One region of the Hoeflea sp. AS16 genome, then DNA from elsewhere that is predicted to be linked to it. Evidence: predicted binding sites of a transcription regulator. Region 1 holds the regulator's gene; each other region holds the start of a gene.
The links. The regulator LexA, encoded in region 1, represses DNA repair genes until DNA is damaged. The targets are predictions, from matches to a motif close to TGTTCNNNNTGTGTTCNG.
Positions count from the first base shown of each region.

Region 1 (10,515 bases):
CGGTCGTTTCATCTGGCCAAGTGGCCGAGCCCCCGGTTTTCGCCCAACCGCCGCTGCTCCTGCTCGCCAGGAAAAATGGTGTCTTTGACAGCTCGTTCGGCACGGCTGCGGAACTGCGGGTCAGCCATCCGCGGATGGGTATCGAAGACGTCGAGCGTTGGCTTGCCAATCCGGATCTGGCAGCTATCGCCGGGTTCGCAGACAACGAAGCGCTGGACCCGTTCATTGACAAATTACGGACCGCGCGCATTGTCACTGTCTTTGACGAAAAGATCGCCACGCTTCTTGACCGCCTGCCCGACCTCGCGGTCAGCGGCCTGCTTTTCGAACTTTTGCCACTCGACAGCCTCGGCCATGAATTCAAAAGCCCAAAATCGGTGTTCGTCCCTTCCCCGGAACTCGGCACCGTCAAACCTGTGCCACTGGGCGAAGATGCTGTCGACAACTCGGTGAAAATGCTTGAGGCTCTGGACGCCCATTTTAACGCTCACGTGAAGATTGCGGGTACTGGGTCGTCTTTCGAAATAACGCACGACAACATGACTGGTGAGGTGCTGGTTGCAGTGCCAGAGGGAACCTTGGCGTTGCTCCGGGTACGGCCAGCTGTCGATTCGGCCTTGATGGACGAAGGACGTTTTGGAGCAGCCCCGCTGCACGCGGGCCTCAGCCAGATCGCGGTGGGGCAATACCAGAGTGGGGAAACCCGGTATTTTCTGTATGAGGGAAACAGCCTGACACTTGAAACGATGAGCCCGGTCTTTGACGACAGAAAGGCCGACCTCATTGCAGAAGCCGAGGCACGCATAAGGGTCGTTCCGGGGCTTCCCAATGCCGACGCGGCCAACAGCTTCAGCCACGCGCGTTCCTATGGGCTTTATGCAGAGGTACCGTCAAAACCTGTCGCCGATGCCCCCTGGCGCATCGTCGGTCGTATCGATGTGGGAACGCAACGCTGGGTGACGACCGGAAAACCGATCTATTCCTGGATCAATCCGCTGCAAATTGCTCAAGCGACAAACCCGGATTGCGGTGCGGGAACCCGCACGCCGATTGCCGATCTGAGCCTTCGACCATCGGACGATCCCGAAAAGGCAAAACCCAACGATGACCTGCTGCTTTTCGAGAAAGAGGCTTTCCATCAGCGTGACGACATCGACGAGCGTGCTCCCCCGGTCCGGCTGGAGCCATTGCCGGAAAAAACACTGCTCAAGACAGTGCAGTGGGACGAGCCGACGGCCACATGGTTCCGCCACAGGTTCACGTTGCGCTCGCGCTACGAAGGCGCCTATAGGCAACCCGGTGACGCCAGGCTCCCGGTTCAACGGGAGGCCGGCGATCCGTGGCTCAAGCGCGTGGTAATCCTCGCGGATGCAGGCAGGATCGAACCGACGCGGCCGCAGCAGCGTGCCTTGCTCCCGTTGACCAAAGCGCCCGCCGACAATGCCGAGCCGACACCCGCCGCCCCACCGATCCTGGCCGTGCTGCAGGAGCCGCCCCATGCTGTTGGCGGCCTCGCCGACAGGATTGTTTACGGCCTGCAGACGAGCCTGGGGTTCGAAATCGCCAAAGTTCCAGGCGAAGACGACGGAGAAGGCAGAGTACAGATCCGCGACGCCCGCAAGGAAATCGGCCCGGACCCACGCCTGAGACAATCGACTTTCAAAGCAGGTCCACCCAATCTCGATCCGGCCACGGGCGTGGCCATGCAGGTGGAAGGGCCGATTGGCCTCACATACGAACCCAGGGCCACGGATCCGCGTTATGCGAACACCGCGTTCATGCTGCTTGCCGAGGACTTTGGCGAAAACCCGCTTTCTCCGCTCGACTTCGAGGAGAGTTTCCTCGGCGTGAAAAGCCTGCGTTACCTTCATCCAGGCTGGACCTTTCATGCCAATGGAAGCACGCCCGTGGATCTTCGCAGACAGACGGCATGGATCGAATTTTCCAAGCCTGGTGGAATAAGGATCGGAGAGGAAACCGCCATTGCCGTCGGGTACGAGGGTAATCACTGGAAAGTGGACATCGCGCGCCACCTTCTGCAACGGGTCGAGATCAAGGCTGAGGCTGAGGAACGCATCCAATTGGCCAAGGTCAATGACCAATTCGAGGCGCTGGTGCTGCTGCATGCTCCGATTGCCCCGGAACGCTATCTGCTGGCAGTGCTCGGTGTTCGGAGACATGCGGCCGGCACAAGTGTGCAGGGCAGCGGCAACCAACCTCTCCTGCTTGCAACAATGGAATGGAGTATCCCCGCCGACGCGGAAGGCGAAATGGCGCCCGCGACCGGTGTGGAGAACCCGTTTGTCGTCGAGGGGGCACGTTCGATCCGCCACTGCGTGGCATCACGGCCGACCTTCGCCGAATGGACGCGTTCGGCACGCAATTTCGACGTGGCATCAATTCTTCGTTCACCCTCCGACGGCTCGCTGCCCGTGTCGGAACCCGCCGTCTTCGCGAATATCATTGCAACTAGTGAAGCGAGCGGTGACGACAACATTCTCCGTTTCCAAGACCATGCAGGTCAGCCGGTGTGGCTCCGCCCCTCGGTCCAGGCCTCGCCATTCGCCCAGCACGTTCACAGGCATATGGCGGTGATCGTGACGGAGCGCGACCATGCGCTGGGCAAGCCGGCGCGAATCTTCCACTCGATCATGAGGGCGGACGGCGCGGACCTTGTGCTGCCCTTCAAGACAGGCGATCTGCTGGAGCCACAGATCCATCTGATCGAACTCGAGTCACCGGCGCGGCCGCTGGCCTATGGCCTGGCATCACCGCTCGACGAGCAGTTCGGCGCCTACGACCTCGATCTGAAATCGATCCTGACGGGACCAGCCGAAGGTTCGCAAATCCCCTGGAAAGGAATGTTGCTGACAGGGCGCTTCCCGGTCACGACGAAGGGGATTGCGAATATCCGGTTTCGTCTAGAAGCCGCCACCAAGGAGGACGACGCCTGCGAATTCGATCTGCCCTGCGCAGATGGCCCGTACTGCCAGTTTGAATTACTGCTGTCGCACGATGCTGGTGCACCGGACGACAGCAAGCTCGCCATAGCTAAGACCCTGATTGCTGTTGATGGAAGGCGCACGGACGCGGGAACCGAAAAAACACCCGTGCCGGGCGGCTCATTCCTGTCGCTGCAGATCGCCGGGGTTCAGGCGGCAGCCCCCGTCACCGAATTCTGGTGTGATCTGTCACACAAGGCCTGGACGGACAGCGGCGCCGGCAATGGGGAGGCGATGGAACCCAATCCCCTCACCTGGCTTTTCAGTGACAGCGACACGATAACGGCCACGGGAAATGTCCGCGAAGCCACGGGAGCGGACCGACTTGCAGGACTGACCGAAGCGCAGGCCAGAATCGTGTCCGTCTCGCCCGCCATGCCGCTGACTACCCGACGAATGAACTGATCCACCTTCTATCTGCCGCTGCCAATACGAGGAGACAGCCATGACCAAACTCGAGACCGAATATCTGAAGCAGATGGGGATCGAGCCTGAAAATTATGTACAGCCGATGGCCGAAATTGTACCGCTCGCGCCCAGGAAGGTGAAATTCAGCAACTGGAAGGCGATAACCTATGCGAAGGACTATTGCGGCCAGACGGCAAACACCTGCGGTGCCTACTATGACCAACCCGGCAAGACGGATTGCGCACATTTCATCGCCCACTGCCTGAGTGCCGGAGGCATCGCCATCAAACCCGGCGATGGCAGTACAACAGACTGCCCGGCGGGATTGGCGATGCGCAATACCGATCTCGTCGCCGCTTTGACGGCGCTGGCTACAGACTACGACAATGTTCAGGAATTGGGTATTTCAGACGCAATAATCGGTGACATTGGTTTCCTCAACAACCTCATCCGACCATCGCACGCCTTCATGATCTGCGAGCCGGTCAATCTCGGAGATCCACTGAAGCCGGCAAAGGTATGGTCTCACACCGCCGCTCGTTGCTGCGGTGACATGGGTGCGGAAATCCGGCAATGGTTCGCTACGATGTTCCGCATTACCGACGCGCAGTAACCAACTGGCACCTAGAACTTTGTAACTTTGCAGGTTCGCAGGATGTTTGAGACGATGTCAGTTCCTTGCGAATCGTTGACCGGCAGGCCATGCCGTAATGGTTACACGCTTCCCGGAGACAGGATCTCCGGGTTGTCCGAACTGACTGCCCTGTGTGATCACGCAGCACAAACCGGCCCTGGCAAATTGGCGTAGAAACGCGTCGGTTTGCCAATGAAAACAATCCATTATCCGGAATTCGTTGGCGCAACCATCACCCCGTTGCGTGTTCTGTTCCCGTTTACGGTTCGCACCCCCGATGTTCTTTCATTGTTTCTTTACCCCTTGCGGAACACATATGGAACATGATACCTGAGTTCTGGTTTTGTTTCATTCCGACCATCGGGCCGGCCACCGGGGTAATTTGCCAATGTTGACGCGCAAACAGCACGAACTTCTCCTCTTCATCAATGAACGGATGAAGGAAAGCGGAATACCGCCTTCGTTTGACGAGATGAAAGATGCGCTCGACCTGGCGTCCAAATCCGGCATTCACCGGCTGATCATGGCGCTCGAGGAACGCGGCTTCATTCGCCGCCTGCCCAACCGCGCACGGGCGCTTGAAGTGATCAAGCTGCCTGACAGCTACCAGGCCTCGCTGCAGCCGCGCCGCGGATTTTCGCCCAGCGTCATCGAAGGCAGCCTAGGCAAGCAGCCTGAACCCGTGCGCCGCGCCACGCCTGCAAACGACGAACCGTCGCAGGTGGCCGAAGTGCCTATGATGGGCCGGATTGCCGCCGGCGTGCCGATCTCGGCGATCCAGAACATCACCCACAACATCACCGTGCCTGCAGAAATGATCGGTCCCGGCGACCATTACGCGCTTGAGGTCAAGGGCGATTCGATGATCGACGCCGGCATCTTCGATGGCGATACGGTGGTGATCCGCAACATGTCGACGGCGAGCCCCGGCGACATCATCGTGGCGCTGGTCGATGACGAGGAAGCGACGCTGAAGCGGTTTCGCCGCAAGGGCGCGTCGATTGCGCTTGAAGCCGCAAACCCGGCTTACGAAACCCGGATTTTCGGGCCTGACAGGGTCAAGGTGCAGGGCAAGCTTGTCGGCCTGATCCGGCGTTACCACTGACCAGACGCCACGTCCGGCGAACGCTCAATGCTCAGCCGGGCAGATCGAACTTTCCGGTTCGCCACTCATAATAGCGCTGGACCGTCCACGGCCGGATGACGCCTTGCAGTGCGGCGTTGACCTTGAATCGGGGGCTCGCCTTTGTCTTTTGATATCCATCCTGTCCCCCGGCAGCAGATTGCGCCTCCCGGCTGACGGTAATCGCCAGTGAACCCGAGCGGCGCAGACTGCGCGATGTGATGAGCATGGCGCCTGAACGACAGGAAATCATGTAGACCGGGATCGCGACAACCACCAGATCTGCCTGGTCACACGCTGCACCAATCAGTGCTGCCTGATCGGTCGCGACAATCGCAGCCCCGGCATGGATCGCCACGCAGGTGCCCCGGCCGGCGCACTGAAAACGTGACGGCCGCAGCGTGGCGGCTGCAAGCAAGCGTTCGAGGATGGCGGCGACCGGCTCCGTGGCTGCGTCAGGATCTGAACCGGATTTCATGTTTGGCTCGGCAACAGGTGGAAGATGCGGCGCACCACGCATGGCCGTCTGCCATTGGCCGAACACGAAGCTGTTGGGCCGCGCGGCGTTGCTTGCCAGTCCCGACGGGCTGGACAATCCCACCAGATGACCGGTTTCGCTGATCAGAATGTCCGGCCTTGGACCAGCCATCGGCGGCAGGGTGAACATCAGACCGACAGCGATCAGCGCCAGCCCGGCAAGACGCAACCGGCTTCTCAGGAACACCAGAATTACGAAGCCGGTCCCGGCGATCAGGGTGGCCGTCAGCGGTATTTGCCCGACACTGAAATCTCCGCCGAGGCCGTGGACATAATTTGCCGCGGCAATGACGCCCTCAAGCCCCTGCCCCATGATTTTCAGCGGGCAGGCATCCAGGCCGAATGGCATGAGCAGCATTGCCAGAAGTCCGGCGGGCATGACAACAAATGTTACCAGCGGCATGGCCAGCAGGTTGGCCAGAAGTCCGTTGCCTGCGACCCGGTGGAAGTGATGGGCGGAAAACAACCCGGTGGAGAGACCGGCAACGAGCGACGTGACAGCCAGACCAAGCAAGGCCTTTGCCGCAAATGCGAGCCAGCGGCGCGGTGCTGATCCGGAGGCACTGCTGCCCGGTGCTGCGGATCTGTGCCGGGCGCGAAGGGCAATCGCGGCATAGGCCGAAATCAATGCAGCGGTGGCGGCAAAGGACATCTGGAAGCCTGGGCCGACAACCGCGGAGGGCGAGATCAGGATAATCACCATTGCCGCCAGCGCGACATTGCGCATGGTCAAGGCAGGCCGGTCTGCCAGCACCGCGACCAGCATTATGGTGAGCATCACCCAGGCGCGCTGGGTGGAAACGCTGCCACCGGAGATCAGCAGATAGGCGGTGGCGGTCAACATCGCGCCGACGGCTGCGATTTTCTTGACCGGCCAGGCTTCCACGAGAGCCGGGAAGACCGCGAGCCCCTTGCGGATGCCGATGTAGAGCGTCCCGGCGGCAAGCGCCATGTGCAGTCCCGAGATCGCCAGGATGTGGGCAAGCCCGGTTGCGCGCAAGGCCTCGACCACCGGCTTGCTGATGCCGCGCCGGTCAGAGACTGCGAGGGCTGCGGCGATGCCGCCGGGGTCTCCCGGCAAGACCTCGCGGATCCTGGCGGACACATCTTCCCTCATGCTCCTCAGCCCCAATCCGAACGACTGGATCCAACCCGCCGCGGTCTCCGCCCGGCTCGATGACACTGTTGCCTCGACTGGCGCGCGATAGAAATAGCCTTGTGCGCCGATGCGGTCGACAAAGGCGCGGAAGGCAAAGTCATAGCCGCCCGGCATGACCGGACCGGAGGGCGCGGACAATCGCGCGCGCCCAGAAATCTTCGCCCCGACCGGCAGCACCATGTGGCTGCTCCGGGCCGAGAGCCGGACGCGCAAGGGCGGGCGCCGGATCTGCGGATCGGCGGTGGATGCAAGCCTGACAAGGTACCTGACCCTGCCATCGGGATCGAATTCGCGTGCCTGAACCGTGCCGGTAATCGTTGTCGTCACGTCTGAATCAAGCAAAAGCGCGCCATTGTGCACCTCGATGCCGGAGGCGAGAGCACCGGCGAACAAGGCCGCAAGGTAACCGGCGCATCGGGCGGAGGTGATATGGCGCTCCCGGCTCAGACCCGCGACAAGCAGCGCTACCATCAGACCCGCAGCGACAAATACCAGTGCGGGATCGGTGGGCGTCATGTAGAAAAGACCTGCACCGGCGCCCATTGCGACGGGAAGGAACAGGAAGGCCAGGCCATGGTCCTTTTCCGCTGAAACAGCCGCCGCGAAGCCCTTGCGCAGACGGGTTGCGGAGCTTTCCTCGTGCCGGACAAGCGGCGGTGTGCTCAGGCGTTTGGCTTGTCGCAGAACCACCGGCGCGACAGGATCTGCGTGCGGCCCGGCAGCCGGTTTCACGGCCCCGAACGCACCGACTGGTTCGCGCTCAAATCCTTCGCGTTTTGCCTGCATCATGCACGCCTCGCCTGAAGCCTGCCAGACTACCACCGAAACGCGCAACAATGCCACCGTGAATTGCAATCACGACACCCACCCCACAACCGGCCATTGGCCGCTCACGCGGGCTTGCACCGTGGTGTTTGTCGCGCAATTCCAAAGTGTTACCATTTGCTAAAGCCCGCCGTTGCAGGCCTTTGCATATCCGCTCCCCGGCGGACAATTAGCCATCTGCATAGCTTGGCAGGGTGCTCCAAATCAGATAGCTAGACGCCTGACGGTCATCCAAGACGTCGGCCAAGCGCCGAACGCCTGCATTTGTGGAAGGACATGCCATGGCAGACAAGAACGCAAAAATCAGTATGGACGGCAAAGAAGTCGAACTGCCGATCAAAACCGGAACCATCGGCCCCGACGTCGTCGACATCGGCACGCTTTACAAGAACACCGGAGCCTTTACCTACGATCCGGGCTTCACATCCACGGCGTCTTGCGAATCCAAGATCACCTTTATCGACGGCGACGAAGGCATTTTGCTGCATCGCGGTTACCCGATCGACCAGCTGGCCGAGCACGGCGACTTCCTCGAAGTCTGCTACCTGCTGCTTTACGGTGAACTGCCGACGGCGACACAGAAGGCCGATTTCGATTACCGCGTGACCCGCCACACCATGGTGCACGAGCAGATGAGCCGGTTCTTCACCGGTTTCCGCCGTGACGCGCACCCGATGGCCGTGATGTGCGGCTGCGTTGGCGCCCTGTCGGCGTTCTATCACGATTCAACCGACATCACCGACCCGCATCAGCGGATGGTCGCCTCGATGCGGATGATCGCCAAGATGCCGACCCTGGCGGCGATGGCCTACAAATACCATATCGGCCAGCCCTTCGTGTATCCGACCAACAACCTCGATTACGCGTCGAACTTCCTGCGCATGTGCTTTGCCGTGCCGTGTGAAGATTACGAGGTCAATCCGGTGCTGGCCCGTGCCATGGACCGGATCTTCATCCTGCATGCCGACCACGAGCAGAATGCATCGACATCGACCGTGCGTCTTGCCGGTTCGTCGGGCGCCAATCCGTTCGCATGTATCGCAGCAGGCATCGCCTGTCTCTGGGGCCCGGCACATGGCGGCGCCAATGAAGCCGCGCTCAACATGCTGGCGGAAATCGGCACTGTCGACAAGATCCCGGAATATGTGAACCGCGCCAAGGACAAGAACGACCCGTTCCGCCTGATGGGCTTTGGTCACCGGGTCTACAAGAATTACGACCCGCGCGCCAAGATCATGCAGAAGACCACGCACGAAGTGCTGGGCGAACTCGGCATCAAGGACGATCCGATGCTCGAAGTGGCCATGGAACTGGAGCGGATCGCGCTGACCGACAGCTACTTCATCGAGAAGAAGCTGTACCCGAACATCGACTTCTATTCGGGCATCACGCTCAAGGCGCTGGGCTTCCCCACGACCATGTTCACCGTGCTGTTTGCTCTGGCGCGCACCGTCGGCTGGATTGCCCAGTGGAGCGAAATGATCGAGGATCCGGGCCAGCGTATCGGCCGTCCCCGCCAGCTCTATGTCGGCGAAGCCGCACGCGACTACGTGCCGGTGTCCAAGCGCTAAGCGCAACACCGGACATGACCTGTCGAGAAAGCGCCTTCGGGCGCTTTTTTGATTCCGGGGGAACAGTATCCGATCAACCCGGGGGCGGCTGACACCGGGCAGGCAGCGCGGGACTGCTCGATACAACGGCATCCTTAGTGCAAGGCTGTGGCGACAGGACGGCGGGCGGCTCTAGTTGCCTGCAAGCACGGACAGAAGCGTCCGGGCGGCCATTTCAGATGCCGGCACGCCGACTTCCATGCGCGAGCGGATCAGATCGAAATCGGAAAGCATGGCAGCACGATGGAGCGTATCGGCTGAAAGCTGGTTCGCCTGGCGGGCCAGGCGCTCGGCGCGGATCTGGCCGTCGTAATACTCTGACACGACGACATGGCCGGCAATCATGTTGGGCAGTGCGGCGGTCCAAGTAACGATCAGGCGCGACAGCAGGCGCGAGAGCGGATCGAGCTTGTAGCAGGAGATATGCGGAATCCCGGCAAGCGCGAGTTCGAGCAGCACGGTGCCGGAGGCGGCAATGGCGACATCGGCCTCGCCGAAAGCCTGCCACTTGGCAGCCTCGCCGGTGACGATCCGGCATTCGACATCCCAGCCGAGAACCTGGTCCCGGATCTGGCGTTCCACATGGGCGCCGGCCGGGAGCACGAAACTCATGCCGGGGTTGAGCGTGGCCAAAAATTGCGCCGCTTCGGCCAGCACCGGCGCGAGGCGCTTGACCTCGCTGCGGCGCGATCCAGGCAGGAGAAGGCAGACCGGCGGCCTTGCGGACGCATTCGCGTTCCTGCGTGCCTTCTGGGCCTCATAGGCCGCATTCAGCCCGGGATCCTCCATCAGCCGGTGTCCGACATAGGTCAGCGGCGGGCCGTTGAGGCGCTCGACGATTTCCTGCTCGAACGGAAACACCGAGAGCACATGATCGACATAGGCTTTCATCGCCGGTGCCCGTTCAGGCTTCCACGCCCAGACCGTTGGGCAGACGTAATTGACAATCTTGAGATCCGGCAGGGCCTTGCGAACCTTGCGGGCAACCCGATGACTGAAATCCGGGCTGTCGATGATCAGCAGGCAATCAGGTCTTGCGGCAATGATTGCATCGGCGGTCTGGCTGATGCGCATGATGAGTTTGGGCAGCCTGGCAATGACCGCGGAAAAGCCGATGAGGGACAATTCCGTAAAGTCGAAAAGCGATGTCAGCCCCTCGGCGATCAGCTGCTCGCCGCCGACACCGACCAGCTGCGGCTTATGACCTGTCTGGCGGG
Region 1 covers NZ_JBBMQQ010000009.1:75,302-85,816, forward strand. Annotated here, with positions in the region: gene WNY80_RS18605 (hypothetical protein) at 1-3,407, shown strand, start outside; gene WNY80_RS18610 (amidase domain-containing protein) at 3,448-4,023, shown strand; gene lexA (transcriptional repressor LexA) at 4,433-5,149, shown strand; gene WNY80_RS18620 (ComEC/Rec2 family competence protein) at 5,181-7,652, opposite strand; gene gltA (citrate synthase) at 7,970-9,259, shown strand; gene lpxB (lipid-A-disaccharide synthase) at 9,431-10,515, opposite strand, start outside.

Region 2 (10,515 bases), on a different contig from region 1:
TTGAACACGCCGATGTAGGGTTCATATATCGTCTCCAGACCGTATGTCTGCTCCTCGAACCTCGTGTCGGTTTGATAGCGGACCCAGTTCGTTAGGTACTGGGTTGGAATGTTGCCGGGCATGATCCCCGAAAACTGCAGATCTCCGCCCAGCCGGAGCGTCAGCGCATCCTTCTCGAACGCCCTGCCGCGGCTATCAAAGAACCGGTCCAACTCAATTGAACCGCCGTATGAATAGGAATCCAGAACAGGGCCGCCACCGGACTTTGCCTTGCCGGGTTTCAACGTACCTGAAAACAGATAGCCGACGGCTCCCTTGATACGGCCGACATCAATGTCGGTTACATTGTTGTTGGTATAGGTCACCTTGGCCCCCGCGGCATCCAGTGCGCTCTCGCGGATCGAGACGTCCTTGCCGCTACCACGGATGTAAAGGCCGTGATTGTCGCGGACAAACCGTCGTGTCTTGGCCAGCCGGGCAGCCTTTTCCTTTTCTGCAATTTCCTCCGGCGTGAGAGGCTTCGGTGCGTTCTTCCGTTTGAGGTTGAAATTTCCCAGCACCGTGTCGAGAGGGACCGTCTTGCCCGATGTGAGAATCCGGTCCTCTTCATCGGAGTAGAAAAACGCTCCCAAGGCATCATCGATGTTTGCATCCAGGACGCGGTTGTATGCATCGACCTCGGCTCCATCCAGCACGCCGTTCTGATTTCCGGCTGCGTCAAATTCCGCGATACTCATGTTCAGATTGTAGGTCAGGAAAAGACGGAGTTCCTGGTAGCTCACAGCTTCCGGATTCCCGTCCGTATCGAAGTCCTGCAGATGGAACGCTGCCTTTGCGGAACCTGTATCCCAGCCCACGAGCACCAGCGCGAGCAGGATACCAAGGCCAAATCGCTTCTTGACAATGCCGGCCATACCGCCAGCCGTCTTTTCGGCCTTTGTCTCGTGGCCCAGCAATGGAGGCATGATGGGTTCGGGCTCGTCCGCATTGCTGAATTCCGCGTTGATATAGGCGTGGGAACCGTGACGCATCGCAGCGTTCATCCCGTATTCCGTTTCCAGGTTTTCCGACAGGCCCGGCTGATACTGGTTGAGGGCGTGGTTGCCCGTATCAGCCTGCAGCTGTTTCCTGATGGCCCTCTTCACCCAAGCATTCACTCGGTGCTTGTTCATAACCAACTCCCATATAGTCAGAACTGCTTTCTGTTTCTAAGTATGCATGGTAATCAATTCTTTTGTTCTGAATATCACTCAATCCAAACAGCTGGCCGGTCAACCAGAAGACAATTGATAATGCGACTATTCACGCTTTATTCACATACCCACACAATTCCTCGGCTTTTATTCAAGGTAGATACACCTACACAAACCGGTAACCGGCATTTTTCCGCACGCCATCCGTTGACAGCTTTCGCAAGCGTTCTGGATTCTTGGCCTTGCTTTGAGGATGTCCGGGAACCGTCGGGTGTCACGCAGACGAGTTGCCCGTCGCTTGACCTTTGTCCCACCAATTCATCCTGCGGCGCCTCCATGCCTTCCCCAATTCCATCCGCCTCCCCCGTTGCAATCCCCCCCACCCACGCCCTATGTGAGTGCATCAGATTGGCGGAGACACCCTACCCATGAGCAAGATCCGGAATGTTGCGGTCCAGATGGACCATGTGCGCTCGATCAAGATTGCCGGCGATTCCACCTTCGCCATGTCGCTGGAGGCGCAGAACCGCGGCTACAAGCTGTTTCACTACACGCCGGACCAGCTGTCGATGCGCGACGGGGTTGTGCAGGCGGTTGCCGAACCGATGATCCTGCGTGATGTCGAGGGCGATCATTTCGAGCTCGGACCGCAGGAAAAGATCAACCTCGCCGACATGGATGTGGTGCTGCTCAGGCAGGACCCGCCGTTTGACATGGCCTACATCACCTCGACGCACCTCCTGGAGCGGGTTCACCCGAAAACGCTGGTGGTCAATGATCCGGCCTGGGTTCGCAACTCGCCGGAGAAGATCTTCGTTACCGAATTTCCCGACCTGATGCCGAAGACCCTGATCAGCCGTGATCCGGCGACGATCAATGATTTCCGCGCCGAGGTCGGCGACATGATCCTCAAGCCGCTTTATGGCAATGGCGGCGCCGGGGTGTTCCACATCAAACCCGACGACCGCAATCTCGCCTCGCTTCTGGAAATGTTCGCGCAGATGTACCGCGAGCCGTTCATCGCCCAGGAATACCTCTCCTCGGTGCGCGCCGGCGACAAGCGCATCATCCTGATCGACGGCGAGCCTGTCGGCGCGATCAACCGGGTGCCGGCGGAGACGGATGCGCGCTCCAACATGCATGCCGGCGGCCGTGCCGAGCACAGCGAACTGACCGAGCGCGAGAAGGAAATCTGCGCCCGCATCGGCCCGTCGCTGAAACAGCGCGGCTTCATTCTGGTCGGTATCGACATCATCGGCGACCTGATGACCGAGATCAACGTGACCTCGCCCACCGGGCTTCGCGAAATCAGGAATTTCGGCGGCGCGGACGTGGCTGCACTGTTCTGGGATGCTGTGGAATCAAAGCGCCGCTAAGGCCCGCAGCGCGCGGCAAACCGGCTATTTCAGCGCGGCGGCGACACTGCCGGGCTCGAACTCGGTGATCTTGTAGTGGGCCACGCCTGCCATGTGAAACGGGTCGGCGGTGATCAGTTCCTCGATATCCTTGACCGAGCGGCCGCGGGCAATGATGACGCCACCGGTACGCGGAACCTTGGCGCCCGAAGCCAGGAACAGGCCTGCCGCATAGTTGCGCTCAATGAAAGCCATATGGGGTGCCACCAGCGGGTCAATGTTCTCGAGCGCCGTGATGTAGGTCAGGTCAATGACAAAAAGATGCTCGCCATTTTCGAGAAAGGCCATTCTACTGCTCCGCGCCGGACTGACTGCAAGACGGTATCCGGTCTAGTGCCGAATTCACCGGGCAGCGCCCGGACCATGCATTGAGGTAATTCAGATTCCGCTGAATTTGTACCCCGCCCGGGCAACAATCATGTGCACATCGCGCAAATTGTCATCGAAGAGCCGCTGACGGGCGGCTCAGAAGCGCTTGATCAGGGCCAGACGCAGATTGTGCGACTGGAAATCAGACCCATAGGTGAAATCAGTCTTGCCGTCGCCGTTGAGCTCGGAACTGCCGCCGGCAATGTCCGGATAGTAGCTGAACACATAGTCGCTGCGCAGCACCCAGCCATCGGACAGCATGTAGCCCACGCCAATGCTGCTTGAAACGCCCAGCGCGGTCTTGCTGTCAGAGAATGTCACGCTGCTGCCGCCGTTATGGGTGTCGGAATAGTGATGGGTCATCTTGAACCGGCTGACCGACGGGCCAGCGGACACATAGAACTGGAACGGGCCGCTGACGTAACCGAGCTTCGGGCGCAGGCTGAGCAGAAAATCGGATTCAATGGTGGTTCGGGTGGTGAATGTGCTGGCCGGGGCGGTATCGTAATTCACCGGGCCGGCGCTTTGGGTCTGGGAAAACCCCATGAAGGTGAGATCACCCTCCAAGCCGTATGTAAAGTTGCCAGACTGGAAATCATATCCGGCCAGCACGGATCCGGTCAGATCCTGCCCGTCAATTCGCCGTTGCAGGATCGGGTTGATCTGATCCCGATCGCTCGCACCCCCAGCATCATTAAAGTAGCCCGTACCATAGACGACACCGGTGTCAGGCTTGGCCGCACTGTGAGCGCCGCCCAATGCGAGGCCGAGATAAAAGCCCTGCCAGTCGGAGGTGGCGGCCGCGTCGCCTGCCATTACAGGGGAGACAGACAGCGCAAGTGCCGCAACGCCAGAGAGAACAAAGGCTTCAACTCGTCCAGACTGCATGATGATTTTTCCTTGGCGAATCAATTGATCATAATAATTTGGACCCATGACTCGCAAAAATGGATTCACTCCGCAACGCCGGATTTCGCTTGCCTATTTCTAGTTGTGCCAAGCGGACACGCGCTGTGCACAGAGACTGATCTGTTTCGGATACATTGCACAGGAACACCTCAATCGGGCCTCCTCCCCACAACCCGGCACAACCACTTCTCACCTATTTGGTGTAATCGTTGTCGTATTGTTCTTGTTTTATTCCGCATGTCGTGTTTCAATTCATTCCGGATCGCGCATAACGGGAAACACTTGAGTGCCGGGCGCGGATGGGAAGGCAACATGAGGGGGCCGGAAACATGGTTGCGCGGGTCAGCACGGTTTCATTCCAGGGCATCGAGGCGGTGCCGGTCGATGTTCAGGTGATGATCGCGCCGGGCAAGGTGAACATGCACATCGTCGGGCTGCCCGACAAGGCGGTGGCCGAAAGCCGCGAACGGGTGCAGGCCGCGCTTCATGCCTCCGGGCTGTCGCTGCCGGCCAAGAAAGTGACCGTCAACCTGGCGCCGGCGGATCTGCCCAAGGAAGGCTCGCATTTCGACCTGCCGATCGCGCTCGGACTAATGGCGGCCCTTGGCGCCATTCCGGGTGATGCGCTTGATGGCTACGTGGTGCTGGGCGAACTCTCACTTGACGGCACCATTGCCAACGTTGCCGGCGCCCTGCCCGCGGCAATCGGCGCCAATGCACTGGGCAAGGGGTTGATCTGCCCGGCAGGAAGCGGGCCGGAAGCGGCCTGGGCCGGCGAGGAAATCGACATCATCGCGCCGCGCTCGCTGATCGCCATTGCCAATCATTTCCGCGGCACGCAGGTGCTGGGACGCCCGGTGCCTGCGATGCGGGCGGCGCCCGCCAACATGCCGGACCTCACGGACATCAAGGGCCAGGAGACCGCCAAGCGGGCCATTGAGGTGGCGGCGGCCGGGGGGCACAATTTGATCATGGTTGGGCCTCCAGGATCCGGCAAATCGATGCTGGCGGCGCGCTTGCCGTCGATCCTGCCGCCGCTGTCAGCCCCTGAACTTCTGGAAGTCTCGATGATCCATTCGATCGCCGGGCAACTGGCGGGCGGCAAGCTGTCGGACCGGCGGCCGTTCCGCGCGCCGCATCATTCGGCCTCGATGGCGGCGATGGTTGGCGGTGGCCTGCGCGCCCGTCCCGGCGAGGTGTCGCTGGCACATAACGGCATCCTGTTTCTCGACGAATTCCCCGAATTCACCCCGCAGGTGCTCGATTCACTCAGGCAGCCGCTGGAGAATGGTGAAAGCGTGATTGCGCGGGCCAATCACCGGGTCAGCTACCCGGCCAATATCCAGCTGATCGCGGCGATGAACCCCTGCCGCTGCGGCATGGCCGGCGAGCCAGGCCACTCCTGCGCCCGCGGCCCGCGCTGCCAGGCCGATTACCAGGGGCGGATTTCGGGGCCGCTGATGGACCGGATCGACATCCGCATCGATGTGCCCGCGGTGACCGCGCAGGATCTGATCAAGCCGCAGCCGACCGAGGCAAGCGCCGATGTGGCAGCCAGGGTGGCGCGGGCGCGAACCATGCAGCAGGACCGCTACCGCGAGCTTGGCCGTGCCGATATCCGCACCAATTCACAATGCTCCACCTCGCTGGTCGAACAAGTCGCCCAGCCGGATGCGGGCGGACAGGCGCTGCTCAGCGATGCGGCCGAGAAAATGCGGTTTTCGGCGCGCGCCTATCACCGCATTCTCAAGGTGGCGCGAACGCTGGCCGATCTCGACGGCGCGCAAACCGTCGGCCGTATCCACCTGGCCGAGGCGATCTCCTACCGCATCGGCACCGAACGGGTGTCCACGGCGGCGTGAGGCGGGTCTGCCGGGGCAGGCGCGAACCGGATCAGCGTGTTTTGACGCCCTCCGGCCCAACCATACCTCGAGTATGCTTGCTCCGAGACAGGACGGAACAGGCTTCAGTCACCCAGGCCGTCGAACAGCGCGGTCGAGAGATAGCGCTCGGCGAAGGACGGGATGATGACGACGATCTGCTTGCCGGCGTTTTCCGGCCGCTGGCCGATCCTGACGGCGGCAGCGAGTGCCGCGCCTGAGGAAATGCCGACCGGAACGCCTTCAAGTTTTGCCACCCGGCGGGCCATGTCGAAGGCCTCGTCATTGGTCACCTTGGCGATCTCGTCATAGATTTTCGTATCGAGCACGCCGGGGGCGAAACCGGCGCCAATGCCCTGGATCTTGTGCGGTCCGGGATTGCCGCCCGACAGCACCGGTGAATCTGCCGGTTCCACCGCCACGACCTGCACGCCCGGCTTTTTGGCCTTCAACACCTGGCCAACGCCGGTGATGGTGCCGCCGGTACCGATGCCCGAGACCAGGATATCGACCCCGCCCCTGGTGTCGTTCCAGATTTCCTCGGCAGTGGTCTTGCGGTGGATTTCCGGATTGGCCAGATTTTCGAATTGCTGCGGCATCACCGAATCCGGGATTTCGCCAAGCAGTTCCTCGGCCCGGGCAATGGCGCCCTTCATGCCCTTGGGGCCTTCGGTCAGCACCAGTTCGGCGCCAAGCAGGGCCAGCATCTTGCGGCGCTCGACCGACATGGTTTCGGGCATGGTCAGGATCAGCCGGTAGCCCTTGGCGGCGGCGGCGAATGCGAGCGCGATGCCGGTGTTGCCCGAGGTCGGCTCGACCAGCGTGGTCTTGCCCGGCGCTATCCGGCCTTCGGCTTCCATCGTCTCGATCATGGCGACGCCGATCCGGTCCTTGACCGAGGCAAGCGGATTGAAAAACTCCAGCTTGGCAAGGATTTCGGCTTTGACGCCGTCGGCGGCGGCCAGTCTGGAGAGACGGACGATCGGCGTGCTGCCGATGGTGTCGATGATTGAATCGTAGACGCGGCCGCGGCCGGGCGTTTCAGCTGAATTGGCGGACATGGAAAGGCTCCTTGTGTGTTGCCGTGACTTTAGACAGCACAGCGTGCGCAGACGAGCCATCTCCGCCGAAAGCGCAGCCGGTCTCGCGCAATATAATACCCCGGATGAAGCTGGGCGTGAAAAATAATTCCAACCCGAGGCGGACGCCGTCAGCGGACGAGAAACCCCGCCGCCAGCGGATCATCATCCTCGACAATGAATTCGGCCTTGCCGGAATAGAATGCGCGGCCCGAGACATTTGCGCTGACCGCCGGATGCGGTCCGCATGTCGTCACCGAGGCGACCGAGCCCGAAAACCGGCTGCCGGTGATGCTTTCGAAGACCCGCGCCTGGCCGGCCGCGATCTGGCCGCGGGCGTGCATGGCTGCGAGCCGGGCGGTGACGCCGGAGCCGGTGGGCGAGCGGTCGACCTGCCGGTCGGCGAAGACGCAGACATTGCGGGTCGGCACATCAGAATAGGTATCACGGCCATCGGTGAGGATGGTGCCGTAGAGAAAGGCCAGATCATCGGCATCGGGATGGCTGAGCGGAATTGCCGCCTGCGCAGCCTTGGTCAGCGCGTCGGCCGCCTCGACGAAAGCCGAGACGGGGTCGCGGCCGAACTCGAGACCGAACTGGCTTGCATCGGCCAGCGCATAAAATGCGCCGCCATAGGCAATGTCGAAATTGACCTTGCCGCAATGATCGAGCGTGAGCGCCTGATCGCGGGCGAACAGGAAGGACGGCACGCTCTCGAAACCGACCTCTGCGGGTTTGCCGTCACGCATGGTGACTTCGGCACGGACCAGCCCGCAGGGGCACTCGATGTTGACCTGCGTTAGGTCCCTGCCCGGCGGGACCAGCCCCTGGTCCACCGCATAACGCCCCAGCGCGATGATGGCGTGGCCGCACATGGTGGAGTAGCCCTCATTGTGAATGAACAGCACCGCCAGGTCGGCGCCGGGCAGATCGGGCTCGACCAGCAGCGCGCCATACATGTCAGCGTGGCCACGCGGCTCGAACATCAGGATCCTGCGCAGATGATCGAGGTGATCGCGAACATAGGCGCGTTTTTCGAGAATGGTGCCTTTTGGCAAGTCCGGGTAACCGCCGGTGACGATGCGCAACGGCTCGCCGCCGGTGTGCATGTCGATGACGGTGAGCGGCCGGTTCATCGGGTTCCTGTCGAGCCGAAACCGCCGGTGCCGCGGACGGTTTCACTCACGCTGTCATGAACAGTGACACGGGCCTGCACCACCGGCGCTATGACCAGCTGGGCGATGCGCATGCCGCGGCTGACGGTAAAAGGTTCGGCACCGAGATTGGCGAGGATCACCTTGACCTCGCCGCGGTAATCGCTGTCGATGGTGCCGGGCGTGTTGAGGCAGGTGATGCCGGATTTGAGCGCCAGACCGGAGCGGGGCCTGACCTGACCTTCGAAGCCTTGCGGGATTTCCATGACCAGCCCGGTGGGCACCGCGAAGCGGCCGCCCGGGGCGATCTCCTGCGGCGCATCCTCGCCAACCGCGGCGCGCAGATCCATGCCTGCCGAGCCCGGGGTCTCATAGGCCGGAAGGTCAAGGCCTTCGCCATGCGGCAGGCGGACAATGCGGAGTTCCGGGGCGGGCCCGGAGGGGGAAACGGGGTGGGTCATCGGCCAAGCTTTTACGCTTGGCGGGCCGAGGTCAATTGCATGGCGGGCGGCAAGACGATAGAAGGCAGCGCAATCAACAGGAATTGTCAGACGATGCCCGAACCACTTGCCGAGGAAGTCGGCCGCCGCCGCACCTTCGCCATCATCTCGCACCCGGATGCGGGCAAGACGACGCTGACCGAAAAGCTTCTGCTGTTCGGCGGTGCGATCCAGCTGGCCGGCGAAGTGAAAGCCAAGAAGGACCGGATCCAGACCCGCTCGGACTGGATGAAGATCGAGCGCGAGCGCGGCATCTCGGTGGTCACCTCGGTGATGACGTTCGAGTATGACAACCACGTCTTCAACCTGCTCGACACGCCGGGCCATGAAGACTTTGCCGATGACACCTACCGGACGCTGACGGCGGTGGATGCGGCGGTGATGGTGATCGATGCGGCGAAAGGCATCGAGCCGCGGACGCTGAAGCTGTTCGAGGTCTGCCGCTTGCGCGACATTCCGATCATCACGTTTGTCAACAAGATGGACCGCGAGGCACGCAATCCGTTTGAAATTCTTGACGAGGTCGAGCAGAAGCTGGCGCTTGACACCGCGCCGATGACCTGGCCGATCGGACAGGGCCGGTCGTTTGCGGGCACCTATCACCTGGCCAAATCGGCGATCCGCAAATCCGACAAGGAAACCGAACTGACGCCGGTCAACGGGCCGGAGTCCGACGCCGTTGCCGGATTGTTGCCGGAGAACGAGCGCGAAACCTTTATCGAGGAAGCGACACTGGCGGTGGAAGCTTGCCGGCCGTTTGATCTGGAAGCGTTTCGCGAAGGGCATCTGACGCCGGTCTATTTCGGCTCGGCGCTGAAGGCGTTTGGCGTGCGCGATCTGATCAACGCGCTGGGCGAGCTGGCGCCGCCGCCGCGGGCGCAGGTGGCCGACACGCGGACGGTGGAAGCCACCGACCCGAAGATGACGGCGTTCGTGTTCAAGATCCAGGCCAATATGGACCCCAATCACCGCGACCGCATTGCCTTTGTGCGGGTGTGCTCGGGCAAGCTCGAGCGCGGCATGAAGGCGCGGCTGGCGCGCACCGGCAAGCCGATGAGCCTGTCGGCGCCGCAGTTCTTCTTCGCCTCGCAGCGGCAGATCGCCGACACGGCCTATGCCGGCGATGTGGTCGGCATCCCCAACCACGGAACCTTGCGGATCGGCGACACGCTGACCGAGGGCGAAGCGCTGGTTTTCCAGGGGGTGCCGAACTTTGCGCCGGAAATCCTGCGCCGGGTGCGGCTTGAGGATGCGATGAAGGCGAAAAAGCTGAAAGAGGCGCTGCAGCAGATGGCCGAGGAAGGCGTGGTGCAGCTGTTTTCGCCCGAGGACGGATCGCCGGCGATTGTCGGCGTGGTCGGCGCCTTGCAGCTTGACGTGCTGAAGGAGCGGCTGCACGCGGAATACGGGCTGCCGGTGAGTTTCGAAATGGCGCGGTTCTCGGTCTGCCGCTGGATCTCGTCGGCCGACAAGGCCGATCTCGAACGCTTCGTGACCACCCATCGCGGCGACATTGCCCGCGATCTCGACGGCGACCCGGTGTTCCTGGCCGCCGACCAGTTCTCGCTCGGCTACGAGGCGGAGCGCTGGAAGATGATCGACATGGTGGCGATCAAGGAATACCACGTCACCAAGGCGGCCTGAGGCGGGGCCTGCGGGCGATATTGCCAAATTCCGGGGCGGAGCGCATGATTGCGGGGTGATCTGGGATCAGCGCCGCACGGACGCCGGAGGATTGGCCATGAAACATGCACTGTGGAGTGCGGTCTGCCTGTCGTGTCTTGCAGCGCCTGCACTTGCCGATGATACCGACACCACGGCGATTGGCGTTGCGCGCGGCTTCATGCTGAGCGCCCTGCCCGGACAATGCGACGAGAGCTCGCCATTTGGAGATGACGACGGCTTTGCCGACGCGGCGATTGCGCTGTCGTGGAAACCCGACTGGGCCGGTGCGGATGATCCGGACAGCCACGCCACGCTGTACCAGCTGTTTTGCATGGCCGGTGCCTACAATGT
Region 2 covers NZ_JBBMQQ010000013.1:3,177-13,691, reverse strand. Annotated here, with positions in the region: gene WNY80_RS21165 (hypothetical protein) at 1-1,178, opposite strand, end outside; gene gshB (glutathione synthase) at 1,622-2,569, shown strand; gene WNY80_RS21155 (YciI family protein) at 2,594-2,896, opposite strand; gene WNY80_RS21150 (outer membrane beta-barrel protein) at 3,074-3,934, opposite strand; gene WNY80_RS21145 (YifB family Mg chelatase-like AAA ATPase) at 4,216-5,748, shown strand; gene cysK (cysteine synthase A) at 5,853-6,827, opposite strand; gene WNY80_RS21135 (proline racemase family protein) at 6,977-7,981, opposite strand; gene dut (dUTP diphosphatase) at 7,978-8,460, opposite strand; gene WNY80_RS21125 (peptide chain release factor 3) at 8,554-10,143, shown strand; gene WNY80_RS21120 (DUF1176 domain-containing protein) at 10,241-10,515, shown strand, end outside.
Region 2: a site for LexA is predicted at 4,105-4,122, ahead of WNY80_RS21145 (YifB family Mg chelatase-like AAA ATPase). Genes of this name have one in related genera too.

Region 3 (10,515 bases), on a different contig from region 1:
CGTGCCGGAATCGGGAACCGGGATGATGACGTCGGCATCGACCGGGCATTCCTTGGCCAGTTCCTCGCCGATCTTCTTGCGCGCCTCGTAGACATTGCGGTTCTCGATGGTCGAGTCGGGACGGGCGAAATAGACGTATTCGAAGATGCACAGGCGTGGTGACTGTTTCTCGAAGGGGAAATGGCTCTCGATCCCCTTGGACGTGATCACCACCACCTCGCCGGGCTGGACGTCGCGGACAAAACGGGCGCCGATGATGTCGAGCGCGCAGGTTTCCGATGCGAGAATATAGGCGCCATCAAGGTCGCCGATGCACAGCGGCCGGATGCCGAGCGGATCGCGCGCGCCGATCATCTTTTTCTCCGACAGTCCCACAAGCGAGTAGGCGCCTTCGATCCGCGACAGCGCATCGATGAACTTCGGCACGATCCGGGCCTTTTCGCTGGTGGCGATCAGATGCAGGATGACTTCGGTGTCCGATGTCGAGGAGAAAATCGAGCCGCGCTTCTGCAATTCGCGCTGCACGGTCAGTGCATTGGTGATGTTGCCATTGTGGGCAATGGCAAAGCCGCCGCCGGCAAACTCGGCAAAGAACGGCTGGACGTTGCGCAGGCCTTCGCCGCCGGTGGTGGAATAGCGGGTGTGGCCGATGGCGCGATCACCGGGCAGCCGGTCCATGACCGAGCGCTTGGTAAAGGTGTCACCGATCAGGCCGACATGGCGCTCGACGGAAAACTGCTGGCCGTCGAAAGCGACGATGCCGGCGGCTTCCTGACCGCGGTGCTGAAGCGCGTGCAGACCCAGAGTGACAACGGCTGCAGCCTCGGATTTTCCGAAGATGCCGAACACGCCGCATTCGTCATGGAAGTCATCGGCTTCGTTGTCGACCGGTTTCAAGCCACTGTCTGTCATCGGCGTCGAACCCTTCATGTAGACCCGCCGGATTGATCCCGGCCGGAATTCCTATCCGCTGGTGGCGGGAGCCGCATCGGATCCCGGTTCTTGCGAACCGCCGCCGCGCAGGCGTTCAAGGATCGTTGCATCGGCATCATCGGGCAGCATGTTGACCAGCTTGGCACCCAGTGAATCGAGCATCGGCTTGGATTTCGCGGTTACCACCCATTCAGGCTGCTTTGGCGAGGCCACCAGCCAGTTGAAGAACAGCATGGCGACAACAACCAGCAACACACCGCGTGCTGCGCCAAAGACGAAGCCGAGGGTGCGGTCGAGCGCGCCGATGCGGCTGTCGATGATGAAATCGGCAATGCGCATGGTGATGTAGGACACCACGATCAGCGCGATCAGAAACACCAGTGCGGCGGAGCCGATCATGGCGATCTTGTCCGACGAGGTGTATTTCAGCGCCAGCGGCGTGAGCAGGGGGTAGAGGAAATAGGCCGCGGCAGCGGCAGCGATCCAGGAAGCGACGGCCAGCACCTCGCGCGAAAATCCACGAACCATGGCAAGCACTGCAGAAAACAGCGTGATGCCAAGCAGGATGCCGTCAAGAAGGGTAATGGGCATGAAATCGCGTTCCGTTCAGGCTCTGCCTACCATTGCCGTTTCTGGCTCCCGGATAGGCTGAATTCAGTTTTCGTCCTCGTCACTTCCGGTCAGGGCCGCACCCTTGGACCCGGCAATGCGCGCGACCAGATCCGCCAGTGTTTCCATCTGGGCCAGACCGGCGCCCGACCTCGTCGGCAGGTCGGCGGATCCCGATGGCAATACCGCGTTGGCGAAGCCCAGTTTTTCGGCCTCCTTCAGCCTCAAACCCGTTTGCGCCACCGGACGGATAGCCCCCGACAGGCTGACTTCGCCGAAATAGACGCAATCGGCGGGAAGGGCAAGCCCGGCAAGCGAGGAAACCAGCGCTGCGGCCACAGCCAAATCGGCCGCGGGTTCCGCAATGCGGTATCCGCCGGCGATATTGAGGTAGACATCATGGCTGCCAAGGCGCACGCCACAATGGGCCTCGAGCACTGCGAGAATCATCGACAGGCGCGCCGAATCCCAGCCGATCACCGCACGGCGCGGTGTGCCCAGACTCGAAGGCGCCACCAGCGCCTGGACCTCGACCAGCACCGGCCGGGTGCCCTCGATGCCGGCGAACACCGCAGCGCCGGGGGCCTTGGCGTTGCGCTCTCCCAGGAACAGTTCCGACGGGTTGGCAACTTCGCGCAACCCCTTGTCGGACATTTCAAACACGCCGATCTCGTCGGTGGCGCCGAAGCGATTCTTGACCGTTCTGAGAATGCGGTAGTGGTGGCCGCGGTCGCCTTCGAAATACAGCACCGCGTCGACCATGTGTTCGACCACGCGGGGGCCGGCGATCTGGCCATCCTTGGTCACGTGCCCGACCAGGACCATGGCAGCGCCGGTCTGCTTGGCGTAGCGCACCATGGCGTGCACGCCGGTACGCACCTGCGTGACCGTGCCCGGCGCCGAACCGGCAAGGTCGCTCCAGAGCGTCTGGATCGAATCAATAATGACGAAATCGGGACGTTTGCCTTCGGCGAGCGTGGCGAGGATATCCTCGACATTGGTTTCCGCCGCCAGCAGGACGCCCGAATCAGCAGCACCCAGCCGTTGCGCCCTGAGCCTGACCTGGGCGACGGCTTCTTCGCCCGAAACATAGATCACCCGGTTGCCCTGCCTGGCGAGGGCGGCGGCGGCCTGCATCAGAAGTGTGGATTTGCCGATGCCGGGATCACCGCCGACCAGCACTGCCGATCCGCGCACGAATCCGCCACCGGTCACCCGGTCGAGTTCGCTGACCAGCGTGGAGATGCGTGGCGCTTCCTCGATCTCGCCCGACAGGCTGGCCAGCGCCACCGCACGGCCCTTTTTCGCCGCAGTACCAGGTCCTCCGCCAATGCCGCCGGTGGGGTCGTCTTCGACAATGGTGTTCCATTCGCCGCAACCATCACACTTTCCGGCCCAGCGGGCATGCACGGTGCCGCAGGATTGACAAACAAATTGAACGCGGGCTTTGGCCAAGGATCAGTTACCTCTGTTGCTGTCGCCGGTTTGTCAGGAAGATGACAGTTTGTCCACTGTTTGTTCTGTTTTTCCATGCTGATCCATGAAAAAACTGATGCAGTTTGGCCGCATTGCGCAGACGGCTGGCATTTATCCATCAACAGTGGCGGCTGTCGTCAATCCACATAGCTGCGCGCGTGACGCTGTCCGAGGCTGGTGAGCAATTCATAGCTGATGGTGCCGGCCGCGGTTGCTGCTTGTTCCAGCGAGACGGTTGGACCAAGCAGTTCGACCCAGTCTCCGGCATTCACAGCTCCATCGGGCAGGTCGGTCACATCGAACATGGTCAGATCCATGGTGATCTTGCCGATCACCGGAATGCGCGTGCCGTTGATGGCTCCGAAAGCGCCTTGCGGCACCGCAGACCGCAACGGTACGCCGGCGCCCGAGCCGTTCCGGTGAAAGCCGTCGGCGTAGCCCACGCCGCAGACCGCGATGCGGCTGTCGCGCGTCAGCGTGTGCGCGGCGCCGTAACTCACTGTCTGGCCGGCCTTTGCATTGCGGATGACAAGCACGCGTGTTTGTGCGGTGACAACTGTGCGCATCCGGTTTGGAACATCCGACACCGGATCGCCGCCATAGAGCGCAATGCCCGGGCGCGTCAGGTCGTGATGGGGTGCTGATCCGAGGAAAATGCCGCCGGAATTGGCAAGGCTCGCCTCGATCCCGGAAAAGCAGGGCCTGATGCTGTCAAACAGCTTGATCTGCTCTTGGTTCAGCGGATGATCGGGATCGTCAGCGCAGGCGAAATGGCTCATCACAAGGCAGGGAGGCGGTGCGCTGCCCTGTGAATGCGCTGCAGCTTCCTCGGGTGTCAGGCCCATCCGGTTCATGCCGGTGTCGATATGCAAGGCGTAGGCGCGGCCATCGGCATTTGCGCACCAGAAGGCGGCTTGTTCCGGCGAGTTGATGATCGGGATCAGGTCATGCGCCAGTGTTTGCGCGAACGAGCCTTCGAAGACGCCGTTCAGCACGTAGATGCGGGCGTCGGGCAGCAATGGCCTCAGGGCCGCGGCCTCATTGGCGTCAGCGACAAAGAAGTCCCTGCAGCCCTCGCGGGCCAATCTTGGCGCAACCCTGTCGGCACCGGTTCCGTAGGCATTGGCCTTTACGGCGGCGCCGCAACGGGCGCTGCCGGACAGGTCACGCATCTTCCGCCAGTTTTCAGCCAGTGCGCCCAGATCAACGCTCAGGCGCGTTGTGGTGGCGGAGGGGGAGCCGTGCTCAAAGGTGCTCGCGGATGACGTCACAGCGTAAACCTACTCGTCGTGGACAAATTGGTCGTAGGAATTGTCGGCCAGATCCTCGAAGCGGGTGAATTCCGCCTGGAAGGCCAGCTGTACCGTACCGGTCGGTCCATGACGCTGCTTGGCGATGATGACGTCGGCGGTGCCCTTCACCTTCAGCATCTTTTCTTCCCAGGCGAGGTATTCCGGGGTCTTGATGTCGGCGGCCACTTCTTCCTGGCTGCGGCGTGGCTCGCCATTCTTGACGTAGTATTCCTCACGATACACGAACAGCACCACGTCGGCGTCCTGCTCGATCGAACCCGATTCACGCAAGTCGGAGAGCTGCGGACGCTTGTCCTCGCGGCTTTCCACCTGACGCGACAGCTGGGACAGCGCGATGATGGGAACATTGAGTTCCTTGCCGAGCGCCTTCAGGCCGGTGGTGATCTGGGTGATTTCCTGCACCCGGTTGTCGCTCGACTTGCCCGAGCCGGTCATCAGCTGGATGTAGTCGATAACCAGTACGTCAAGGCCGCGCTGGCGCTTGAGACGGCGGGCGCGGGCGGACAATTGGGCGATGGAAATACCGCCGGTCTGGTCGATATAGAGCGGGACCTTCTGCATCATCTGCGAGCAGCCAACCAGCTTTTCGAAATCGGCTTCGTTGATCTCGCCACGGCGGATCTTGGACGACGAAATCTCGGTTTGCTCGGAAATGATACGTGTTGCCAGCTGTTCGGACGACATTTCGAGCGAGTAGAAGCCGACCACGCCGCCATTCTTGGCCTTCATCGAACCATCGGCTTGGACCTCGCCCTCATAGGCCTGGGCAATGTTGAAGGCGATGTTGGTGGCAAGCGAGGTCTTGCCCATACCCGGACGTCCGGCAAGCACGATCAAGTCGGAATGCTGCAAGCCGCCCATGCGGGCATCGAGCGACGAGATGCCGGTGGAAATGCCCGACAGTCCGCCGTCGCGCTGATAGGCGGCGCCGGCCATGTCGATGGCAAGCGACACGGCGTCGTTGAACGACTGGAAGCCGCCGTCGTAGCGGCCGGTCTCGGCGAGTTCGAACAGGCGGCGCTCGGCGTCCTCGATCTGGGTGCTCGGGGGCATGTCGAGCGGCGCGTCAAAGGCGATGTTGACCATGTCCTCGCCGATCGAGATCAGCGAGCGCCGGAGCGCCAGGTCGTAGATCGCCCGGCCGTAGTCCTCGGCGTTGATGATGGTGACGGCTTCGGTGGCCAGACGGGCGAGATACTGCGCCACGGTCATGTCGCCGACCTTGGCATCGGCGGGCAGGAAGGTCTTGATGGTCACCGGGTTGGCGGTCTTGCCCATGCGGATGATGTCGCCGCCGACCTCGTAGATCTTGCGGTGCAACGGTTCCTGGAAGTGTTCGGGCTTGAGGAAGTCGGAGACCCGGTAAAAGGCGTCATTGTTGACCAGTATCGCGCCGAGCAGCGCCTGTTCGGCCTCGATGTTTGACGGGGCTTCGCGAAACAGCGGACTTTTTTCGGCACGGGCCGGAATCGGCTCTATCTTGCGGGCTGCATCATTCATCTTCTGGACTGTCCTGAACTTGGTGCGGGCGGCGTTGGCTTGCAATAACGAAAGTGGGTGGCCATGTCAGCGCATGGCCAGCCCAAATTCGAAGCGAATCGCCGAAGCACCAATGTTGTGCACGTTGTCCACACTTGTCCACAGCATCGTGCGGCCAAAGTTACGGTGCAGCGACAAATGCGCTTTGGAAGGGTTGTGTCGCCGACCGAATCGGGCGGGGCTCAGGAGCCCGCGAGGAAACTCTCGCAATCCAGCAGCGTGGCATAACCGAACGAGAGTGCGCTCATGAATGCCGCATGGACCTGTTCCGCCGGCACTGCCACGCCGTCAAATTCCACATCCCGTGCAGCACAGGCGTCATGCACCAATGTGACCGTGTAGCCGAAATCGGAGGCAGCGCGGGTGGTGGCGTCGATGCAGATCTGGCTCATTGCACCGACGATGATGACCTTGGTGATGCCGCGTCCCGACAGAGTCGCATGCAGTGGGGTGTTGTGGAAGCTGTTCGGCGCGTGCTTGAGAAACACTTCCTCGCCGGCCTGCGGCGCAACTTTCGGGTGGATTTCGGCGCCTGAAGTCCCCGGTCTGAAGAAGGGCGCGTCGTCGGAGAGCATCTCGTGGTGGATGTGAACGATCATGTGGCCGTTCTTGCGGGCATGGGCCAGAACCTTCGCCGCGTTGTCGCTCGCCTGATCCATCCTGTTCAGCGTCCAGCGGCCGCCATCGAAATAGTCATTCTGGATGTCGACGAGAATGAGGGCTGTGTCAGTCATTTCGGGTCTCCCTTTGTTGAGAGCCAGAGATTTGCACATGGCAGCGGATACGATATATTGGCGTATATGACAAAGATTATGCAGAATCCGCCAAATCGAAGCGGACCGGACCGGTCTCTCGCCCTCATCGCCTATCAGGGCGTTCAGGAAGCCGCAGTGCTGGGGTTGGCCGACCTTTTCGACACGGCCAACAAGATCAGCGCGGAGCAGGGCGGTGTCGTCATCAATGTCGAGGTGCTCAGACCGGGCAGGCTGCCTCCGGTATCGGTTCATTACGACGCGTTGATCGTGCCTCCCAACAGAAGCGATGCCCGCGGGGAGGCAGACCGTGAGTTTCATGGCTGGATTCGCGCCCGGCACGGGGCGGGGACATTGACCGCGTCAGTGTGCGCGGGACTGTTCTGGCTGGGGCATGCCGGGCTGTTGGCCAAGCGGCCGGTGACAACCCACTGGGCGCTGGAAGACGAGGTTCGCGCAGCCTTTCCCGACGCCGACCTGCAGCCCGAGCACCTGTTGATCGACGACAGTGACATCATCACCGCCGGCGGGATGATGGCCTGGGTTGATCTGGGGATGTTCTTCGTCGAACGCTGGCAGGGTGTCGAGGTGCTCAGCAGCACAGCCCGCTATCTGCTGATTGATCCGGGCAAGCGCGAACAGCGCAACTACCGCAGCTTCCGGCCCAATCTCAATCATGGTGACGACACCATTCTGACGCTGCAGCTCTGGATGGAAGGGCATGTGCAGGACGATCTGGGAGTGGAGGCGCTGGCGGCGCACAGCAATTTGTCCGGGCGGACTTTCCTGCGCCGTTTCAAGGCGGCGACGGGTTTGAACCCGAATGCCTACGTCCAGGCGCTTCGGGTGGAAAAGGCACGCGGGTTGCTGGAGAGAACCCGCGACCCTGTCGGTGCCGTCGGCTGGGCCGTGGGGTACCATGACCTGTCGGCCTTTGGCCGGGTGTTCCGGTCGGTCACCGGGCTGACCGCGGCAGAGTACCGGCGTCGCTTCAGTGTTCTGGATGTGCGGGCGTAGCGCGACTTGACGACTGGTTGCGGCCGGAATTTCTATTCATCGAGCGCAGTGCCGGAACTGGAATCGGTCCCCAACGGCAGCAGCATCTCCGATTCAAACGCGATGTGGCGCCGCATGGCCTCGAAGAAGCCGCGCAGCATGTAGCCGATCGCCTCGGTGTTGACGTCCGGAGCACCACTTCCCAGTGCGTGAAGCGCCTCGGTCAGTTCCTCGGCAAAGCACTCGTCCTCGCAATGCTCGAACCGCAAGCGGTTCAGTGTCGCTTCGATTTTCTCGCCGGACCCCATCCGCTTCGCGATCATCGGGAACACCACGTCTTCCTCGAAGCGATGGACGCCCCTGATCATCGGGCCGAGGGCGCGGGCTGCATACATGCATTTTTGTCGGTTGATGCCGTCGGGGAGCGAATCGGCGATTTCTTCGAGCCGGTCGCACAGCAGCAATTGATCCTTGTGCGCCTTGCGCAAGGCGGCAATCGGGTCTTCTCCATGCGCCAGCTTGATGGTGGCGTTATCTGTCATGAGGTCTCTTCCCAGTCCAAGAGCGATGTTATTGTTCGTTTTGTTTCCCTCTCGGTGTAAAAAACTAGGTGGGGGAACGCTCTGCGTCCTTGACTTGGATCAATGCAGAATGAAGACGTCTCTGCGAATTGTGCCATAGTTCGGCGAAGGTTCGCAGCTTGTCTAAAGGGGGCAGGCACGGCGGCATTCCCGGCTCTATTCTGATACCCCTGGGGGATAACAACAATGAAATACGCTTTCGAAACAATCGCCGTGGGCCTCTTTGCCTTCTTGGCGTTGCTCGGCGTGGCTTTCGCCAAGGACGACCTGTTCGCGGCCCATATGTGGGTCCTGTTCTTCGTCCTGCTGGTGAGCACCGTGCTGTTGCTGCGGCGAGTCAATTTCTCACCGGTCACGGGCCAATCGGCTGACGGCAAATCAGGTTATTTTGACGAGGTGGTGCGATACGGCATCATCGCCACGACCTTCTGGGGTATCGTCGGGTTTCTGGTCGGCGTCATCGTTGCCTTCCAGCTGGCCTTTCCCGATCTCAACATCGAGCCATGGTTCAACTTCGGCCGCATGCGTCCGTTGCACACCTCGGCGGTGATTTTCGCCTTTGGCGGCAACGCACTTATCGCGACATCGTTCTACGTGGTCCAGCGCACCTCCCGCGCAAGGCTGTTCGGCGGCGAGCTCGGCTGGTTCGTGTTCTGGGGCTACCAGCTGTTCATCGTCATGGCCGCAACCGGATACCTGCTGGGCATCACCCAGAGCCGCGAGTATGCCGAGCCTGAATGGTATGTGGACCTGTGGCTGACGATTGTCTGGGTTGCCTACCTGGTTACCTTCCTGGGCACGATCATCAAGCGCAAGGAGCCGCATATCTATGTGGCGAACTGGTTCTACCTTGCCTTCATCGTCACCATCGCGATGCTGCACATCGTCAACAACCTGGCGGTTCCGGTGTCGTTCCTCGGTGCCAAGAGTTATTCCGCCTTCTCCGGGGTGCAGGATGCGCTGACGCAGTGGTGGTACGGCCATAACGCCGTTGGCTTCTTCCTGACCGCAGGCTTCCTGGGCATGATGTACTACTTCATCCCCAAGCAGTCGGGCCGTCCGGTCTATTCCTACCGGCTTTCGATCATCCACTTCTGGGCGCTGATCTTCCTCTACATCTGGGCCGGTCCTCACCATCTGCACTACACGGCTCTGCCGGACTGGGCGCAGACGCTGGGCATGGTGTTCTCGATCATGCTGTGGATGCCCTCATGGGGCGGCATGATCAACGGTCTGATGACGCTGTCGGGCGCATGGGACAAGATCCGCACCGATCCGATCATCCGGATGATGGTGATTGCTGTGGCCTTCTACGGCATGTCGACCTTCGAAGGTCCGATGATGTCGATCAAGGCGGTCAACTCGCTGAGCCACTACACCGACTGGACCATTGGTCACGTGCATTCCGGTGCACTCGGCTGGGTCGGCATGATCTCGTTTGGCGCCATCTACTACCTGGTGCCCAAGCTTTGGAACCGTCCGCGGCTCTATTCCATGCGTCTGGTCAACTGGCACTTCTGGCTCGCCACGCTCGGTATCGTTGTCTATGCGGCGGTTCTGTGGGTTGCCGGCATCCAGCAGGGCCTGATGTGGCGTGAATACGATGATCAGGGCTTCCTGGTGTATTCCTTCGCCGAATCCGTGGCGGCGATGTACCCCTATTATCTGCTCCGCGCCATCGGCGGGCTGATGTACCTGACAGGCGGCGTCATCATGGGATGGAACGTACTGATGACCATCCTTGGCCATGAGCGGAACGAGGCCCCCATTCCGGGCAGCGAACCCGTCATGCAGCCGGCAGAGTAAGGAGACAAAACCATGTCACTGTTAGATAAACACGGTATCATCGAGCGCAATGCGACGCTGCTTCTGGTCGGTTCGCTTGTGGTGGTCTCCATCGGCGGCATCGTCGAGATTGCACCGCTCTTCTACCTCGAGAACACAATCGAGAAGGTGGAGGGGATGCGTCCCTACTCGCCGCTGGAACTGGCCGGCCGCAACATCTACATCCGCGAGGGTTGCTATACCTGCCACAGCCAGATGATCCGTCCCTTCCGGGACGAGGTCGAACGCTATGGCCATTACAGCCTTGCGGCGGAATCGATGTACGACCATCCGTTCCAATGGGGATCGAAGCGGACGGGGCCAGACCTCGCCCGCGTCGGCAGCCGCTACTCGAATGAATGGCATGTCGAGCACCTCAAGGAGCCGCGCTCGGTGGTGCCTGAATCGATCATGCCAAGCTATTCGTTCCTGGCCACAACGCCGCTCAAGATTGCCAATGTCACGGCCGAGCTGAACGCGAACCTTGCCGTC
Region 3 covers NZ_JBBMQQ010000001.1:278,495-289,009, forward strand. Annotated here, with positions in the region: gene purF (amidophosphoribosyltransferase) at 1-912, opposite strand, end outside; gene WNY80_RS01315 (CvpA family protein) at 964-1,524, opposite strand; gene radA (DNA repair protein RadA) at 1,588-2,997, opposite strand; gene alr (alanine racemase) at 3,156-4,289, opposite strand; gene WNY80_RS01330 (replicative DNA helicase) at 4,299-5,831, opposite strand; gene WNY80_RS01335 (cysteine hydrolase family protein) at 6,053-6,604, opposite strand; gene WNY80_RS01340 (helix-turn-helix domain-containing protein) at 6,683-7,639, shown strand; gene WNY80_RS01345 (hemerythrin domain-containing protein) at 7,672-8,160, opposite strand; gene ccoN (cytochrome-c oxidase, cbb3-type subunit I) at 8,386-10,005, shown strand; gene ccoO (cytochrome-c oxidase, cbb3-type subunit II) at 10,018-10,515, shown strand, end outside.
Region 3: a site for LexA is predicted at 3,048-3,065, ahead of radA (DNA repair protein RadA). Genes of this name have one in related genera too.